Regions from separate parts of the Streptomyces sp. NPDC058579 genome, predicted to be linked through region 1. Evidence: riboswitches for the same ligand, from Rfam matches in the RefSeq annotation. Region 1 holds a riboswitch; each other region holds the start of a gene.
The links. A riboswitch is a leader RNA that binds a small molecule or an ion and turns the genes downstream of it on or off. The one in region 1 is predicted to bind cobalamin.
Positions count from the first base shown of each region.

Region 2: linked by a shared signal. The riboswitch ahead of ACFWRO_RS25050 (cobalamin biosynthesis protein) and the one ahead of ACFWRO_RS04975 (prenyltransferase/squalene oxidase repeat-containing protein) in region 1 are both predicted to bind cobalamin.
Region 3: linked by a shared signal. The riboswitch ahead of cobN (cobaltochelatase subunit CobN) and the one ahead of ACFWRO_RS04975 (prenyltransferase/squalene oxidase repeat-containing protein) in region 1 are both predicted to bind cobalamin.

Region 1 covers NZ_JBHXPI010000002.1:463,413-468,795, reverse strand. The annotation lists gene ACFWRO_RS04980 (hypothetical protein) at 1-1,048, opposite strand, end outside; cobalamin riboswitch at 1,186-1,262, opposite strand; cobalamin riboswitch at 1,382-1,520, shown strand; gene ACFWRO_RS04975 (prenyltransferase/squalene oxidase repeat-containing protein) at 1,687-4,635, shown strand; gene ACFWRO_RS04970 (hypothetical protein) at 4,632-5,383, shown strand, end outside.
Region 2 covers NZ_JBHXPI010000026.1:16,344-21,726, reverse strand. The annotation lists gene ACFWRO_RS25065 (alpha/beta hydrolase) at 1-497, opposite strand, end outside; gene ACFWRO_RS25060 (anion permease) at 872-2,137, shown strand; gene ACFWRO_RS25055 (hypothetical protein) at 2,150-2,371, shown strand; cobalamin riboswitch at 2,496-2,641, shown strand; gene ACFWRO_RS25050 (cobalamin biosynthesis protein) at 2,673-3,650, shown strand; gene ACFWRO_RS25045 (cobyric acid synthase) at 3,647-5,155, shown strand; gene ACFWRO_RS25040 (putative cobaltochelatase) at 5,325-5,383, shown strand, end outside.
Region 3 covers NZ_JBHXPI010000001.1:250,272-255,654, forward strand. The annotation lists gene cobN (cobaltochelatase subunit CobN) at 1-2,028, opposite strand, end outside; cobalamin riboswitch at 2,065-2,204, opposite strand; gene ACFWRO_RS01205 (cobalamin biosynthesis protein CobG) at 2,248-3,567, shown strand; gene ACFWRO_RS01210 (precorrin-8X methylmutase) at 3,582-4,223, shown strand; gene ACFWRO_RS01215 (precorrin-2 C(20)-methyltransferase) at 4,220-5,383, shown strand, end outside.

The DNA of each region.
Region 1 (5,383 bases):
TGACGGGGACGGGCGGGGCCGCCGTGAAGCCGCCGCCTGCGACGGCGCGCAGCGCGTCGATGGAGGAGTACGCGGACGGAGTGGTGTCGGCGGGCTTGTACTTGAAGCCGCCGCCCGGGTTGAACTGGTTGGCGATGAGGAAGTCCACCGGCGTCTTGCCCGCGGAGGTGAGGAAGTCGCCCGTCTGCGGGTTGATGCCGCAGGCGTTCAGGCCCGAGACGCCCCAGCCGTTGGAGTTGGTGTTCACCCCGTAGAGGGAGGTGAACGCACCGGAGTTGAGGACGAGCTTGGACTTCAGGAAGTTCTTCGCCTGCACGATGTCCGGGTCGGTGTTCGGGACGCCCGACACGCACAGCGCGGCCATCGCGGCCCCGGTCATGTCGATGTCGCCGGGCTGGTTGAGCGCGGTGGGGTTGCCCTCGGCCTTGCTGAACGTCCAGCCGCCGTCCACGTGTTGGTTGGCCCGGATGCGGGTCACGAGCGAGTCGGTCAGCGCCTGGGGGACGCGGGCGGTGCCCGCCTGCGTCTTGGCGCCGCCGAGTGCGAGAGCCGCGAAGACGGTCCCGTTGAAGTTGCCCGAGGGTCCGAAGTAGCCCGGCTCGGCCGTCTGCCAGTAGCCGTAGACGTTCGCTATGAGGTTGCGGGAGGCGGAGACCCGGGCCGGGTCGATGCCGGCGGCGTACGCGTTGAGGGTGCCGCGCTCGTAGTCGGTGACGACCGGCGTGGCCGAGGGCCAGCCGGACGTGGACAGCAGATTGCGGTAGACGGTTCTCGCGTTCTTCGTCGTGTCACCGCCCGGCGCGACGTCGACGACGGCCGTACCGGCGGCGGCGAACGCGCTGAACGCCCACTCGTTGGACAGTCCGGAGCCGGCGTACGAACCGTCCGCGGCCTGCAGGGACTTGAGATACGCCACACCGTTCGTCTTGGAGGTGGCGATCTGTGCGGGGCTCGAGGTCGCGAAGGCGGGCAGGGTGGTCAGCGCGAAGGCGCCGAGCGCGGCGGGCAGGGCGAGCGCGAGACGGCGCTGCGAGCGGGGACGGGGCATGGACTGCTCCTGGGTCGGGGGACGCCGACCGGTCCCGGAGCCGTACCGCGCCGTGCGTGGGCACGGCCGGGGAACGGGATTCGCCGGGGGCCGCCGTCCGGAACGCGTGGTCGACTTCCTGAACTTGCTCGCCCCATGGGCATTCGGGCTCGGGAACCGGTCTCGGCCGTCCCATACCGCTGCGCGTCAGCCCCGGCTTCTCACCGGGTTCCCCCATGTGGCAGCCCTGGACGCTACCCCAGGGGTCAGCAGTGCGCCAGCGACCCTCGGAGGGGGACGGGCGACGCGGTCCTCCAGGGCTGCCGATGAGAGCCACGCCACCTTGACGGCCCGCCCGAATCCGTGTTCCATTCCGGCTGATAAGCACTCAGCTCCAGGGGAAGCCGGTCGAATTCCGGCGCTGACCCGCAACCGTAGGCCCGGCTCACATCCCGGGCGAGCCGGATTGCCTGGGGTGAAAGTCAGTTGAGCGAGGAACGCCGTCGCGGACTACGGCGTGGTCGACACCGCCCCTTGGTGCCTGCGCACCGGGGCGTACCGCCACGTGCGCAGCCGTCCGGCAGGGACGAGGGGCCACGGTGGTGACCGCACAGCGGGCGAGACGATGGACGGGGTCCGGTCGACGGCCCCTGTCGTTGGTGACGGCGTTCCTCCTGGCTCTCGCCGCCGCCGTGGGCTTCCTCTCGCTGCCGAACTCCGCGAGCGCCGACCCGATCGAGGACTGCACGGCCACCACCGGCGCTGTCGTGGCCGTGGACTTCGGCCCCTTCGGCGGCACCGTGGAACGCGGCTGCGACACCAGCCCCTCCACCGGCTACGAACTCCTCCGGGACGCCGGGTTCACCACGAAGGGCACCGAGCACGACGGCCCGGCGTTCATCTGCCGGATCGGGTACGGACCCTTCAACTCCGGTACGGAGTACCCCACCCCGGACAAGGAGGCGTGCGTCCTCACGCCACAGGCGACCGCGTACTGGTCGTACTGGATCGCCTCCCCGGGCCAGAAGAACTGGTCGTACAGCCCGCTCGGCGCGATGGCCCGCACGCTGAAGCCGGGTGACGTGGACGCCTGGGTCTACGGCGGCACCGACGTCGGCGGCACCACCGGCCGGCCCACCTTCACCCCCGACGACGTCCGGGCCGGCGGGGGCACGACTCCGGAGCCCACCGAGACGACGAACCCGCCCGTTCCGCCGGGTGACGTGGACGTGGCCGCCGCCACCGGGTGGATCAACGGGCGCCTCACGGACGGCGAACGGGTCGTCGACGAGGGCGCCGAGACCGCGAACCACATGCTCACCGCCGAGGCCGCCCTCGCGCTCGCGGCGGCCGACCGGGAGAGCCCGGTCGCGCGCAAGGCCGCGGCGTTCCTGGCCACTCCCGCGCAGACAGACGCGTACGCCTACCCGAACGGCACCGACCAGGCCCCTGACGCCACCGCGGCGGCCCGCCTCGCGCTCGTCGCCGAGGCGACCGGGCTCGACCCGCGCGACTTCGGCGGTCACGACCTGCTCGGCGACCTCATGACGTACGTCTGCCCCAGCGGCCTGGAGGCGCCCGAACCGGTGCCGGGCTGCTTCACCAAGGGCGACTTCCGGACCGCCTTCCAGTCCGAGGGCCAGGCGCTTGCCGTCATCGCCCTGCTCAACGGCGGGGTGACGCCCCCGGCCGACGCGGTCAGCCGGCTCACGGTCCTCCAGTGCGAGGACGGCGGGTTCAGCACGATCTTCATCAGGGCCGGTGACTGGTGCGACAGCGACGCCAGTTCGACCGGACTGATCACGCTGGCCCTGAAGCTGGCGGGCGGTCACGACGCGACGGTCGCCAAGGGCCGGGAGTGGCTGAAGAAGTCCCAGCTCCCGACGGGCGGCTGGCCCGCGGCCTCGTACATGACCGTCGGCAGCGCGCACCCCACCGCCTGGGCGGCCCAGGCCCTGCGCGCCTTCGGCGACACCGCCCAGGCGGACGCGGGCGTCTCGTGGCTCTCCCGGCAGCAACTGCCGGACGGGGCCTTCGCCTTCGAGGAAGGCGCGACCGACCCGCTGCTCTTCGCGACGGCATCGGCGGCGATCGCGGGGGCGAAGACGGACTTGGTGGCGGTGACGACGAAGACGGCGACGCCTACGCCTACTCCGACACCCACGCCTACGCCGACCCCGACGCCCACTCCGACGCCGACACCCACTCCCACGCCCACCCCCGCGCCGGGTGACGGGCCGGACCTGCGGAAGGGCACGGCGTACCTCACCGGCCCCGCCCGCCTCCTCCAGGGCCGCTACTACGAGAACGCCCCCGGCAGCGGCTTCGCCGACTTCGGCCTGACGATCGACGGCGCGTACGCCCTCGCCGCCACGGGCGAGGACAACGCGGCCCTGCGCGCGATCGTCGACTTCCTGGACAAGGGCGGCAAGGACGGCACCGGCCGGACCGTGCACGACTGGACCAAGATCGGTACCAAGTACGCGGGCGGCGGCTCCATCGGCAAGGCGGCGCTCCTGGCCGAGACCGTCGGCCGCGACCCGCGCGCCTTCGGCGGCAAGGACCTGATCGCCGCGCTCGCCACGGCGGTCTGCCCCGCCAAGACCCCGGCACCGGACCGCTCCTGCGCCGCCAAGGGCGCCTACACCAACGCCACGTCCGTCTTCTCCCAGTCCCTGGGCGTCATCGCCCAGATCCGGGCCGGCGAGGCGGCCGCGGCGGCCGAACCCGTCGCGTACCTGAAGAGCCTTCAGGAGCCGTCGGGCGCCTGGCCGAGCCTGATCGGGGAGCCGAGCCAGGCCGAGGTGGACTCCACCGCGATGGCCGTCATGGCCCTCGACCTCCTCCCGGACGCCGCCTCGCAGGCGGCCGTTGACAAGGCGCTGGCCTGGCTGGCCGGCCAGCAGAAGGAGGACGGCGGCTTCCCCGGCGCCTCCGGCAACTCCGTGAACTCTGCGGCGCTCGCGGTCCAGGGCATGTCCCTCGACGCCGACGCGTACAAGGCGCCGATCGCGAAGGCGCGGAAGTTCCTGGCCTCGCAGCAGAACGCCGACGGCGGTTTCAACGTGGCCAAGGGCGGCCAGGCCGGCTCGGACGTCCGCGCCTCGACCCAGGCGGTGGGCGGTACGACCGGCATCTCCTTCGGCCTGCTCAGCCGCAGTCTGGACGGTACGACCCCGCAGCCCGAGCCGACCCCGACGAAGACCACGCCGACGGGGAACCCCACGGACGATCCGACGGACGACCCGACGGGCAACCCCACCGGCAACCCCACCGCCACGCCGACGGACGACCCCACGGCGAGCCCGTCGGTGACCCCGTCCGCGACGTCGACCGGGCCCGTGATCATCACCCCGGGCGAGGCGTCCGGGGGAGGCAGCACCACGAGCGGCGGCGCCGCCGGCACGTCCGGCAGCGGCAGCGGCACTTCCACCGGCACCAGCACTGGCACCGGCACCTCGACGCACGGCGATGGCGGCGGCCTCGCCTCCACGGGCGGTCAGGTGGCGGCGCTCGGCGCGGGCGCGGCCGTGCTGGTGTCCGGCGGCTGGCTCGTCACCGTCACCGCGCGCAAGCGCCGCAGCACCACCACGGGAGCCCAGCGATGAAGACACGCATCCCCCGCGCCCTCACCCGGCTCACGGCAGCCCTCGGCCTGACGGTGGCGGCCCTGGCCACCGCTGTAAGCCCTGCCGGGGCGACCCCTCAGCCGATGGGCCGGTGCACCACCACCTCCGGCGCGGTCCTCGCGGTCGACTTCAGCCGCTGGGGCGGCCCGATCCTTCGCTCGTGCGGCACGACGCCCACGACCGGGTACGAGCTCCTCAACCAGGGCGGCTGGCGCACCACCGGCACCGGTCACGACGGCCCCGCCTTCATCTGCCGGATCGGCTACAGCGGTCACCAGGGCGGCAAGCAATTCCCGACGCCGGAGCAGGACGACTGCGTGCTGACGCCGCCGGCCTCCGCGTACTGGTCGTACTGGCACGCCAACCCGGGCCAGAACACCTGGGAGTACAGCCAGCTCGGCGCCATGCTCTACAAGCCCAAGCCGGGCAGCGTCGACCTGTGGATCTTCGGCGGTACGAACATCGAGGGCACCCAGGGCCGTCCCACGGTCACCCCCGATCAGCTCCGCGCGCACAACACCAAGCCGACCGGCGGCGCGAAGCCCACCCCGCAGGACACCCGGACCGCGCCGCCTGTCCCGCCCGGCACGGACACCGGCCCGGCCCCCGAGGAGCCCCTGCCCACCCCGCCGCCCGCGGACCCGACGCGGACGCCCGACCAGGCACCGACGACGGCGCCCACCCCCGTCACGCCGCCGGCGTCGGCGTCGACGTCGACGGGTCCGAC
Region 2 (5,383 bases), on a different contig from region 1:
GTGCCGATGCCGTGCAGGGCGATGACCCAGGTGGAGCGCGGCCCGGGGACGAGCCAGGCGGGGAGGGAGCCGAGTTCGCCGGGGATCTCGACGTCCTCCTGGGCCACGCCGAGGGCGGTCTCCGGGGTGCCGCTGTGCAGCTCGGGCGTGAGCCGGACCCGGGCGCCGGGGCCCAGGTCGCCGTGCTCGACGCGTTCCAGGCGCCGTACGACGGTGTCGGCGGTGTGCGGCACGCGGTCGAGGACCGGGCCCACGACCGCGTGGACGCCGGGGCCCTCGATCCCGTACGTACCGGGGCGCAGGGAGGCGAGGCTGCGGGTCAGGGTGACCTGGCCGGGGCCCGTGGCGTGCACGGTGAGCCGGGGGTCGCCGGGCAGGGGCCGTCCTGACGTCGCCTTCAGGGCGATGTCACCGGCGTACCGACCGGCCGCGAGCGCGGCCGCACCGGCACCGAGCAGAGTGGTGACGGCCGCTGCCGTCGCTGTAGCGGGGCGCACGGTCCCAGTGTCGACACGTCGGGCCGGGGCTGCCACCGGACGAACCCGCCCGTGGCGGTCCCCTGTGAGAGTGACGTGGATCTCGTTGCGGGTCCCTCGGCGGGATGACGACCCTCCGGGCCCGTCCACGGGCTGACACGGGCGAGGGTGGGCGAAGCGGGCGATGTCCCCTGTTTCCGGTGACGGCACGGATTACCCGGGGTCGCACGGCGCTCACATCGTGGACAGAGCGTTCACGCAAGGCCCCTCGGCGGCTCAAGCGGAATGGCTGGAACCCGATTTGGGACACCACAACGCCCGGCCCAGTTCACCTTCCGTTCACTCAGGTTGCCTACGTTCGTCCAGCCACTGACGTCAAACGATTGCCTGGGTAAATGGAACACATCACGCTGCTGCTCGCGATTGTGGTCGTGACAGCTCTCGTGTTCGATTTCACGAACGGTTTCCACGACACCGCCAACGCGATGGCGACGACCATCTCGACCGGTGCCCTCAAGCCCAAGACCGCGGTGGCCATGTCCGCCGTGCTCAACCTGGTCGGTGCCTTCCTGTCCGTCGAGGTCGCCAAGACGATCTCCGGCGGGATCATCAACGAACAGGGCATTCGTACTGAAGTGATCTTCGCGGCGCTCGTCGGCGCCATCCTCTGGAATCTGCTGACCTGGCTCCTGGGTCTGCCGTCCAGCTCCTCCCACGCACTCTTCGGCGGACTGATCGGCGCGGCCGTGATGTCGGCCGGCTGGTCGGCCGTCAACGGCTCGACCGTGGTCAGCAAGGTCCTGATCCCCGCGATCGCCGCGCCGCTCGTCGCCGGCCTCGCCGCGATGGCGGCCACCAAGCTGACGTACAAGCTCGGCTCCAAGACGGAGACGAAGGCCACCGCAAAGGGCTTCCGGGCCGGCCAGATCGCCTCCGCCGGTCTCGTCTCCCTCGCCCACGGCACCAACGACGCGCAGAAGACGATGGGTGTCATCACCCTCGCCCTGGTCACCGGCGGCGTCCTCGCCCCCGGCTCCAACCCCCCGATGTGGGTCGTCGTCTCCGCCGGTATCGCCATCGCGCTCGGCACCTACCTCGGCGGCTGGCGCATCATCCGCACCATGGGCAAGGGCCTCACCGACCTCCAGCCGCAGCAGGGCTTCGCCGCCCAGACCAGCGCGGCCACGGTCATCCTGGCCTCGTCCAACCTGGGCTTCTCGCTCTCCACCACGCAGTCCTGCTCCGGCGCCGTGATGGGCGCGGGCCTCGGCCGCAAGGGCGGTGTCGTCCGCTGGTCGACCGCCACCCGGATGTTCGTCGCCTGGGGTCTGACCCTGCCCGCCGCGGGCCTGGTCGGCGCCGGCGCCGAGTTCCTCACCAAGCAGGGCCCCTGGGGCGTCGCCGTCGTCGCGGTCCTCCTGGTCGCCGGCTCGGCGGTCATCTGGGCGCTCTCCCGCCGCAAGCCGGTCGACCACCACAACGTCACGGCCGACGAGATCGACGGCGAGCCCGCGGGCGTCGTGACCACCGCCATCGCGGCCGTCACCCCGCCGGCCCCCGCCGGTTCCTTCGCCACCGTCGCGGACGACGACCTCAAGACCACCATCCCCTCGCCGGCCCCCACGGACCCGGCAGCCCCCGCCGCCTCGGCCGCGGTGTAAGGAACCAACGACATGAAGATCGACTGGGCAGCTCTCGGCTCCGTCTTCGGAGTCAGCCTCGTGGCGACCGTCGCCCTCGTGGGCCTCTTCACCCTCGGCATCATCGGCCTCTCCAAGCAGGAGCAGGCCGCGGCCCAGGGCGGCTCCGCGGCCATGGCGCGCACCGGCGCGTACGCCTGCTTCGCGCTCTGCGCGGCGGCCGTCGCGTACGGCATCTATCTGATCGTCGTCTGACGACGATCCCGCTCCGCCGGCCGGGCGGGTCGCACCTTCGGGTGCGGCCCGCCCGGTCGTCGTTTCACCGGGTCCGTGTGGTGCTTCGCACAGTGTCCCGCCGCAGGTCAAGCGTGAGTTGACGGGTGTTCGCACACGTGGTGGACTTCCGGGGCCATTACGGCGGCAAACAGAGGAAGCCCGGTGCGAATCCGGCGCGGTCCCGCCACTGTGACCGGGGAGTCGCTCCCCCGGGAGCCAGGAACTCTCGCCGCCGGTCACGTCGAGCCAGGGCGCGGACCCTGAGTGAGGACACAGCGCCATGCCCGGCCGCAGTGCTGCCCCAGGTGTATTCGCTTACGGCGCGGCCGCCGGCCTTGCCGCCGATCTGATCGTCGGCGACCCCCGCCGCGGCCACCCGGTCGCCGCGTTCGGGCGCGCCGCAGGGGCCGTCGAGAAGCTGCTCTGGCGCGACCACCGCGGGTGGGGCGCGCTGCACACCGCCGTCTGTGTCACGGGCGCCGCGGGCGCCGCCGCGCTGGCCGCCCGTACCGTACGTGACCACCCCCGGGCCTCCGCCGCGCTGACCGCCGCCGCCGTGTGGGCCGTCGTCGGCGGGACGACCCTGGGCCGGGAGGCCCGCGCGATCGGCGGGGCGCTCGCCGCCGGCGACCTGGACGTGGCCCGGGAGCGGCTCCCCCATCTCTGCGGGCGCGATCCGCAGTCCCTGGACGGTCCGGCAATGGCCCGCGCGGTCGTGGAGTCCGTCGCCGAGAACACCTCCGACGCCGTCGTAGGGGCCCTGGTCTGGGGCGCGGTCGCGGGCGTACCGGGCCTGGTCGGCTTCCGGGCGGTGAACACCCTGGACGCCATGGTCGGCCACCGGTCGGCACGGTACCGGCGGTTCGGCTGGGCCTCGGCCCGGCTCGACGACGTGGCCGGCTGGCCGGGCGCCCGGCTGACCGCCGCGCTGGCGACGGTGGCCGGGGGCGATCCGCGGGGGGCGGTACGCGCCTGGAAGGCGGACGCGGCGAAGCACCCGAGCCCCAACGCCGGCCCGGTGGAGGCCTCCTTCGCGGGGGCGCTCGGGGTACGGCTCGGCGGGACGCTGTCGTACGGCGGCCGGGTCGAGCACCGGCCCGTACTGAACGGGGAGGGACGGGCCGTGGAGGTCGCGGACATCGAACGGGCGGTCCGGCTCTCGCGCCGGGTGACGGGGCTTACGCTCGCCGTCTGTGTGGGCGGACGGATCGTGGCGGGCGCGCTGAAGGCGCGTGCGGTGAAGCGGAGGACGATATGAGGGGCGGCGGGCTGCTGGTCGCCGGGACCACGTCCGACGCGGGCAAGAGCGTCGTCACGGCGGGCATCTGCCGCTGGCTGGTCCGGCAGGGCGTGAAGGTCGCCCCGTTCAAGGGCCAGAACATGTCCCTGAACTCCTTCGTGACCCGGGAGGGCGCGGAGATCGGCCGGGCACAGGCCATGCAGGCCCAGGCGGCCCGGGTCGAGCCGACCGCGCTGATGAACCCGGTCCTCCTGAAGCCGGGCAGCGACCGCTCCAGCCAGGTCGTCCTGATGGGCAAGCCGGTGGGCGAGTTGAGCGCGCGCGGCTACCACGGGGGGCGGCAGAAGGAGCTCTTCGAGCCGGTGATGGCGTGCCTGGAGGAGCTGCGGGGCACGTATGACGCCGTGATCTGCGAGGGGGCGGGCAGTCCGGCCGAGATCAACCTGCGCCGGACCGACATCGTGAACATGGGCATCGCGCGGGCCGCGCGGCTGCCGGTGCTCGTGGTCGGGGACATCGACCGGGGCGGGGTGTTCGCCCAGTTCTTCGGCACGACGGCGCTGCTCGCGCCGGAGGACCAGGAGCTGATCGCGGGCTATCTCGTGAACAAGTTCCGCGGCGACGTGACCCTGCTCGAGCCGGGGCTCGACATGCTGCTGGGGCTGACCGGGCGGCGTACGTACGGTGTCCTGCCGTACGCGCACGGGCTCGGCATCGACGAGGAGGACGGACTGCGGGTCTCCCTGCGGGGCGCGGTCCGCGAGTCGGTCGTCGCGCCGCCGGTCGGCTCGGACGTGCTGCGGGTCGCCGTGTGCGCCGTACCGCTGATGTCGAACTTCACGGACGTGGACGCGCTGGCGGCCGAACCGGGCGTCGTCGTGCGGTTCGTGGACCGGGCCGAGGAGCTGGTCGACGCGGACCTGGTGATCGTGCCGGGCACCCGGGGCACGGTGAAGGCCCTCGCGTGGCTGCGCGAACGCGGGCTCGCGGACGCGTTGGCCCGGCGCGCGGCGGAGGGCCGGCCGGTGCTCGGCATCTGCGGCGGCTTCCAGGCGCTCGGGGAGCGGATCGAGGACGAGGTCGAGTCGAAGGCCGGCACGGTCGACGGGCTCGGGCTGCTGCCGGTACGGGTCCGGTTCGCGGCCGAGAAGACGCTCGCGCGGCCGGTCGGCGAGGCGCTCGGTGAGCGGGTGGAGGGGTACGAGATCCACCACGGGGTCGCGGAGGTCCTTGGCGGGGACCCGTTCCTGGACGGGTGCCGGGTCGGCGCGGTCTGGGGCACGCACTGGCACGGCTCGCTGGAGAGCGACGGCTTCCGCCGGGCGTTCCTGCGGGAGGTCGCGGCGGCGGCCGGGCGGCGCTTCGTCCCGGCCCCGGACACGTCGTTCGGGACGCTCCGCGAGGAGCAGCTGGACCGGCTCGGGGACCTGATCGAGGAACACGCCGACACGGACGCGCTGCTGCGGCTGATCGAGCACGGGGCGCCGGCGGGGCTGCCGTTCGTGCCGCCGGGGGCGCCGTGAGCTGCGCCCGGCCTTCGGCCGGGCTTGGGTTCCCACCCGCACCGCCCGTGCGGCATGGAGAACAGAGGTGCGGGTGGCCCCTGTGCGTGGTCACTCACCATCGGCGACCGCGGGCCGTCGCACATCGACAAGAACGTCAGCGAACCGAACTCGAAGAGAGGACCACCCGATGAGCACCCGGTATCCGTTCACCGCCGTCGTCGGTATGGACGACCTGCGCCTCGCGCT
Region 3 (5,383 bases), on a different contig from region 1:
GGTCGGCGCCCCGCCGAGCACGTGCAGACCGTCGCGGATCTGCGCGTCCTTGACCTCGCAGAGCCAGCCGTCCACGTGCAGCAGGAAGTCGTCGAAGCCGTCGTCCTCCGGGCGGTCCTCCATCCCCAGGTCGTGGTCGAGCTTCGCCGCCTGGATCAGCGTCCAGATCTGCGCCCGGATCGCGGGCAGCTTGGAGGGGTCCATGGAGGAGATCTGCGCGTACTCGTCGAGCAGCTGCTCCAGGCGCGCGATGTCGCCGTACGAGTCGGCGCGGGCCATCGGCGGCACCAGGTGGTCGACGAGCGTGGCGTGCACGCGCCGCTTGGCCTGCGTGCCCTCGCCCGGGTCGTTGACCAGGAACGGGTAGATCAGCGGGATGTCGCCGAGCGCCGCGTCCGGGCCGCACGCGGCCGACAGGCCCGCGTTCTTGCCCGGCAGCCACTCCAGGTTGCCGTGCTTGCCGAGGTGGACCATCGCGTCCGCCCCGAAGCCCCCGTCCTCGGCGCGCGCCGCGATCCAGCGGTAGGCGGCCAAGTAGTGGTGGGACGGCGGGAGATCGGGGTCGTGGTAGATCGCGATCGGGTTCTCGCCGAAGCCGCGCGGCGGCTGGATGAGGATCAGCAGGTTCCCGCGCCGCAGCGCGGCGAGGACGATGTCGCCCTCCGGGTTGCGGGACCGGTCGAGGAACATCTCGCCGGGCGCCGGGCCCCAGTGCTCCTCGACGCCCTCGCGCAGCTCGGCCGGGAGGGTCGCGTACCAGCGCTTGTAGTCGGCCGCCGGGATGCGGACGGGGTTGCGGGCCAGCTGCTCCTCGGTCAGCCAGTCCTGGTCGTGGCCGCCGGCCTCGATCAGGGCGTAGATCAGCTCGTCGCCGTCGCCGGAGACCAGGCCCGGGATCTCGGCCTCGGCCCCGAAGTCGTACCCCTCGGCGATCAGCCGCCGCAGGAGGGCGACGGCGGAGGCGGGGGTGTCCAGGCCGACCGCGTTGCCGATCCGGGAGTGCTTCGTCGGGTACGCGGAGAGGACGAGCGCGAGCTTCTTCTCGGCGTTCGGGATGTGCCGCAGCCGGGCGTGGCGCACGGCGATCCCGGCGACGCGGGCGGCGCGCTCGGTGTCGGCGACGTACGCCGGGAGACCGTCCTCGTCGATCTCCTTGAAGGAGAACGGGACGGTGATCAGGCGGCCGTCGAACTCGGGCACGGCGATCTGGCTGGCAGCGTCCAGCGGCGAGAGACCCTCGTCGCTCTCCTCCCAGGCCGCGCGCGAACCGGTCAGGCAGAGCGCCTGCAGGATCGGTACGTCGAGGGCGGCGAGCGCGCCCGCGTCCCAGGCGTCCTCGTCGCCGCCGGCCTGCGCCTCGGCGGGCTTGGTGCCACCGGCGGCGAGGACCGTGGTGACGATCGCGTCGGCGCGCTTGAGCGTCTCGATCAGCTCGGGCTCGGGGGCGCGCAGGGAGGCGACGTAGAGCGGCAGGGCGCGGGCGCCGGCGTCCTCGATCGCCTCGCAGAGGGAGTCGACGAAGGCGGTGTTGCCGCTCATGTGGTGGGCGCGGTAGTACAGCACGGCGACGGTCGGGCCGTCGGTCGTCCGGGGCTTGCGCTCCAGCGGCCCCCAGGTCGGCGCGGCGGCCGGGGCCTCGAAGCCGTGGCCGGTCAGCAGCACGGTGTCGGAGAGGAACCGGGCGAGCTGCTCCAGGTTGGCCGGGCCGCCGTGCGCCAGGTAGGCGTGGGCCTCGGTGGCCACGCCGACGGGGACGGTGGAGGTCTCCATGAGCTGGGCGTCGGGGGCCTGTTCGCCGGAGAGCACGACCAGCGGCTTTCCGGCGGCGCGCAGCGCGTCGAGGCCGTCCTCCCAGGCCCGCAGCCCGCCGAGGAGCCGGACGAGCACGAGGTCGGCGCCGTCGAGGAGCCCGGGCAGGTCGTCCAGGGTCAGCCGGGAGGGGTTGGCGAACCGGTACTCGACCGGACGGCCGGCCGCGCGGGCGCTGAGCAGGTCGGTGTCGGAGTGCGACAGCAACAGAATTCGCATGCGTGCGCAGGCCTTCCTCGGGGTTGTCCGCGCCCCGGGTGGTCGTGTGGACGGCAGGAGTTCCTGACTCACCGGGCCCCTTCCGGGACCCGGCTCACAGTGGCGGGACCGCGCCGGATTCTCACCGGGCTTCCTCCCCGGGGTCCTGGGACCCCATGCCGATCTGCATAGTAGATCGTGCCTCTTCGGGGCCGGGTCTTGCCCGCCGGCGACGTGGGTATGCTCGCCGCCATGCCGCCCACCCCACCCACAACACCCAAGCCGGGCGAACCGCCCGTACGGGACCGTGGTGACGCCTGCCCCGGGGCGCTTCGGCTGCATGCCGCCGACGACGGGCGGCTCGCTCGACTTCGGCTGCCCGCAGGGGTGTTGACGGCACGTCAGGTACTCGTACTGGCATCGGTGGCGGAGGAGCTCGGCGACGGGCGGGTCAGTGTCACGTCGCGGGGGAACGTGGAGCTGCGCGGGCTCGGTGAGGGGTGCGGGGGCGAGCTGGCCGGGCGGCTCTCGGACGCCGGGCTGCTGCCCTCCCAGACCCATGAGCGGGTCCGGAACATCGTGGCCTCCCCGGCGGCCGGGCTCGACGGACTCGGCCACGGTGACGTGCAGTTGTGGGCCCGCGAGCTGGACGCGCTGCTGTGCGCGCGGCCGTGGACGGCGGCCCTGTCCGGCCGGTTCCTCTTCGTCCTGGACGACGGGCGGGGCGATGTGGCGGGGCTCGGCGGGGATGTGACGTTGGTCGCAGGACGGGGTTCGGTACGGGTACGGGTGGGCCGGCGGGACTTCCTGGTCCCCGCCGCCGACGCGCCCCGGGCCGCGCTCGCCGCCGCCGGGGCCTTCCTGGACGCCGCCCGCACAGCCGGGAACGGTGCCTGGCGGGTGCGGGAGCTGCCCGAGGGGCACGAGCCGGATCTGGCGGGCGCCCTCGCGGGGGCCGGGATCGCGGCGGAGGCTGTACCGGCATCGGAGCCCGTGTCGGCATCGGAGACCGTATCTGCGACCGCACCGCCACCCGCTGCCCCGCACGCTCCCGGGCTCCTCGGTGCGCACGCCCTGCACGTCCTCGCGCCCCTCGGGCGGCTGACCGCCGCCCAGCTGCGGGCGCTCGCCGCGAGCGGCGGCGAGGTGCGGCTCACCCCCTGGCGCGGGGCCGTCGTCACCGGCTTCGCCGACCGGACCGCCGTCGCGAGCCGGCTGCGCGAGCTCGACGCGTACGGGCTCATCACCGACCCCCGCTCCCCCTGGGCGGGCGTCGGCGCCTGCACCGGGCTTCCCGGCTGCGCCAAGTCCCTCGCCGATGTCCGCGCGGACGCCGTCCCGGGCGACGCCGTCCCGGACGCCGTTCCTGGCCTCCGCGGGCTGCTCCCCGTCCACTTCTCCGGGTGCGAGCGGCGCTGCGGCCACCCGCAGGCCCCCGCGTGGGTCGACGTCGTCGCCACCGGCGAGGGCGCGTACCTCGTCGATGGGCGCCCCACCCTCCGTACCGACCTCCCCGAAGCCGTCGCGGCGGCCCGCGTCCCCTCAGCAACCACGAGATGAGCGAGAGCACCAGGATGTTCGACTACGAGAAGGACGGCGCGGAGATCTACCGCCGGTCCTTTGCCACGATCCGCGCCGAGGCGGACCTCGGGGGGCTGCCCGCCGACGTCGCCCAGGTCGCCGTCCGCATGATCCACGCCTGCGGCATGACCGACCTCGTCCGAGACATCGCGCACTCCCCGCAGGTCGTCTCCCGCGCCCGCGCCGCCCTGCGCGCCGGGGCGCCGATCCTGTGCGACGCGCAGATGGTCGCCAGCGGCGTCACCCGCAAGCGGCTGCCCGCCGACAACGAGGTCGTCTGCACGCTCTCCGACCCGTCCGTGCCCGCGCTCGCCGCCGAACTCGGCACCACCCGCAGCGCCGCCGCCCTCGAACTCTGGCGCGACCGCCTCGAAGGCTCCGTCGTCGCCATCGGCAACGCGCCCACCGCGCTCTTCCACCTCCTGGAGATGGTCGCCAAGGGGGCGGGGAAACCCGCCGCCGTCCTCGGCATCCCGGTCGGGTTCATCGGCGCCGCCGAGTCCAAGGACGCCCTCGCCGACCGGGGCGAGCCGCTCGGCCTCGACTACCTCGTCGTACGCGGCCGGCGCGGCGGCAGCGCCATGACCGCCGCCGCGATCAACGCCCTCGCCCACGAAGCGGAGATCCAGGCATGAGCGGCCACTCCACGCCTCCCGGCAAGCTGTACGGGGTCGGCCTCGGGCCCGGCGACCCGGAGCTGCTCACGCTCGCCGCCGTCAAGGCCATCGCGGGCGCCGACGTGATCGCGTACCACTCGGCCCGGCACGGCCGGTCCATCGCGCGCTCGATAGCGGCCGAGCACATCCGTGCCGACCAGATCGAGGAGCGGCTGATGTACCCGCTCACGGTCGAGACCACGGACCACCCCGGCGGCTACCGGGGCGCCCTCGACGACTTCTACGAGGAGGCCGCCGCCCGGCTCGCCGCCCACCTGGACGCCGGCCGCACGGTCGCCGTGCTCGCGGAGGGCGACCCGCTGTTCTACGGCTCGTACCAGCACATGCACAAGCGGCTCGCGGACCGTTACGACACCACCGTCATCCCCGGTGTCACCTCGGTCAGCGCGGCGGCCGCCCGGCTCGGGCAGCCGCTGTGCGAGGCCGAGGAGGTCCTGACGATCGTCCCCGGCACCCTGCCCGAGGACGAGCTGACGGCCCGGCTCGCGGGCACCGACTCGGCGGTCGTGATGAAGCTCGGCCGGACGTTCCCGACCGTGCGGCGCGCCCTGGAGCGGGCGGGCCGCCTTGAGGACGCGCGGTACGTGGAGCGGGCGTTCATGGCGGGCGAGCGGACGGAGGCCCTGGCGGACGTGGACCCGGAGACGGTCCCGTACTTCTCGGTGGCCGTGCTGCCCTCCCGTATCGACGCCGTGACGCCCGAGTCCCGGGAGACCGGCGGCGAGGTCGTCGTCGTCGGCACAGGACCTGCGGGCGCGCCCTGGCTGACGCCGGAGTCGCGCGGCGCCCTGGTCAACGCCGACGACCTCGTCGGCTACACCACCTACCTCGACCGGGTCCCGGCCCTGCGCCCCGGGCAGCGCAGGCACGGCTCGGACAACAAGGTCGAGTCCGAGCGCGCCGAGTTCGCGCTCGACCTGGCGCGGCGCGGGCGGCGGGTCGCGGTCGTCTCGGGCGGCGACCCGGGCGTCTTCGCCATGGCGACTGCGGTCCTGGAGGTGGCGTCGGACCCCGCCTACACGGACGTGCCGGTACGCGTCCTGCCGGGCGTGACGGCCGCGAACGCGGCGGCGGCCGCGGCGGGCGCCCCGCTCGGCCACGACTACGCCACGATCTCG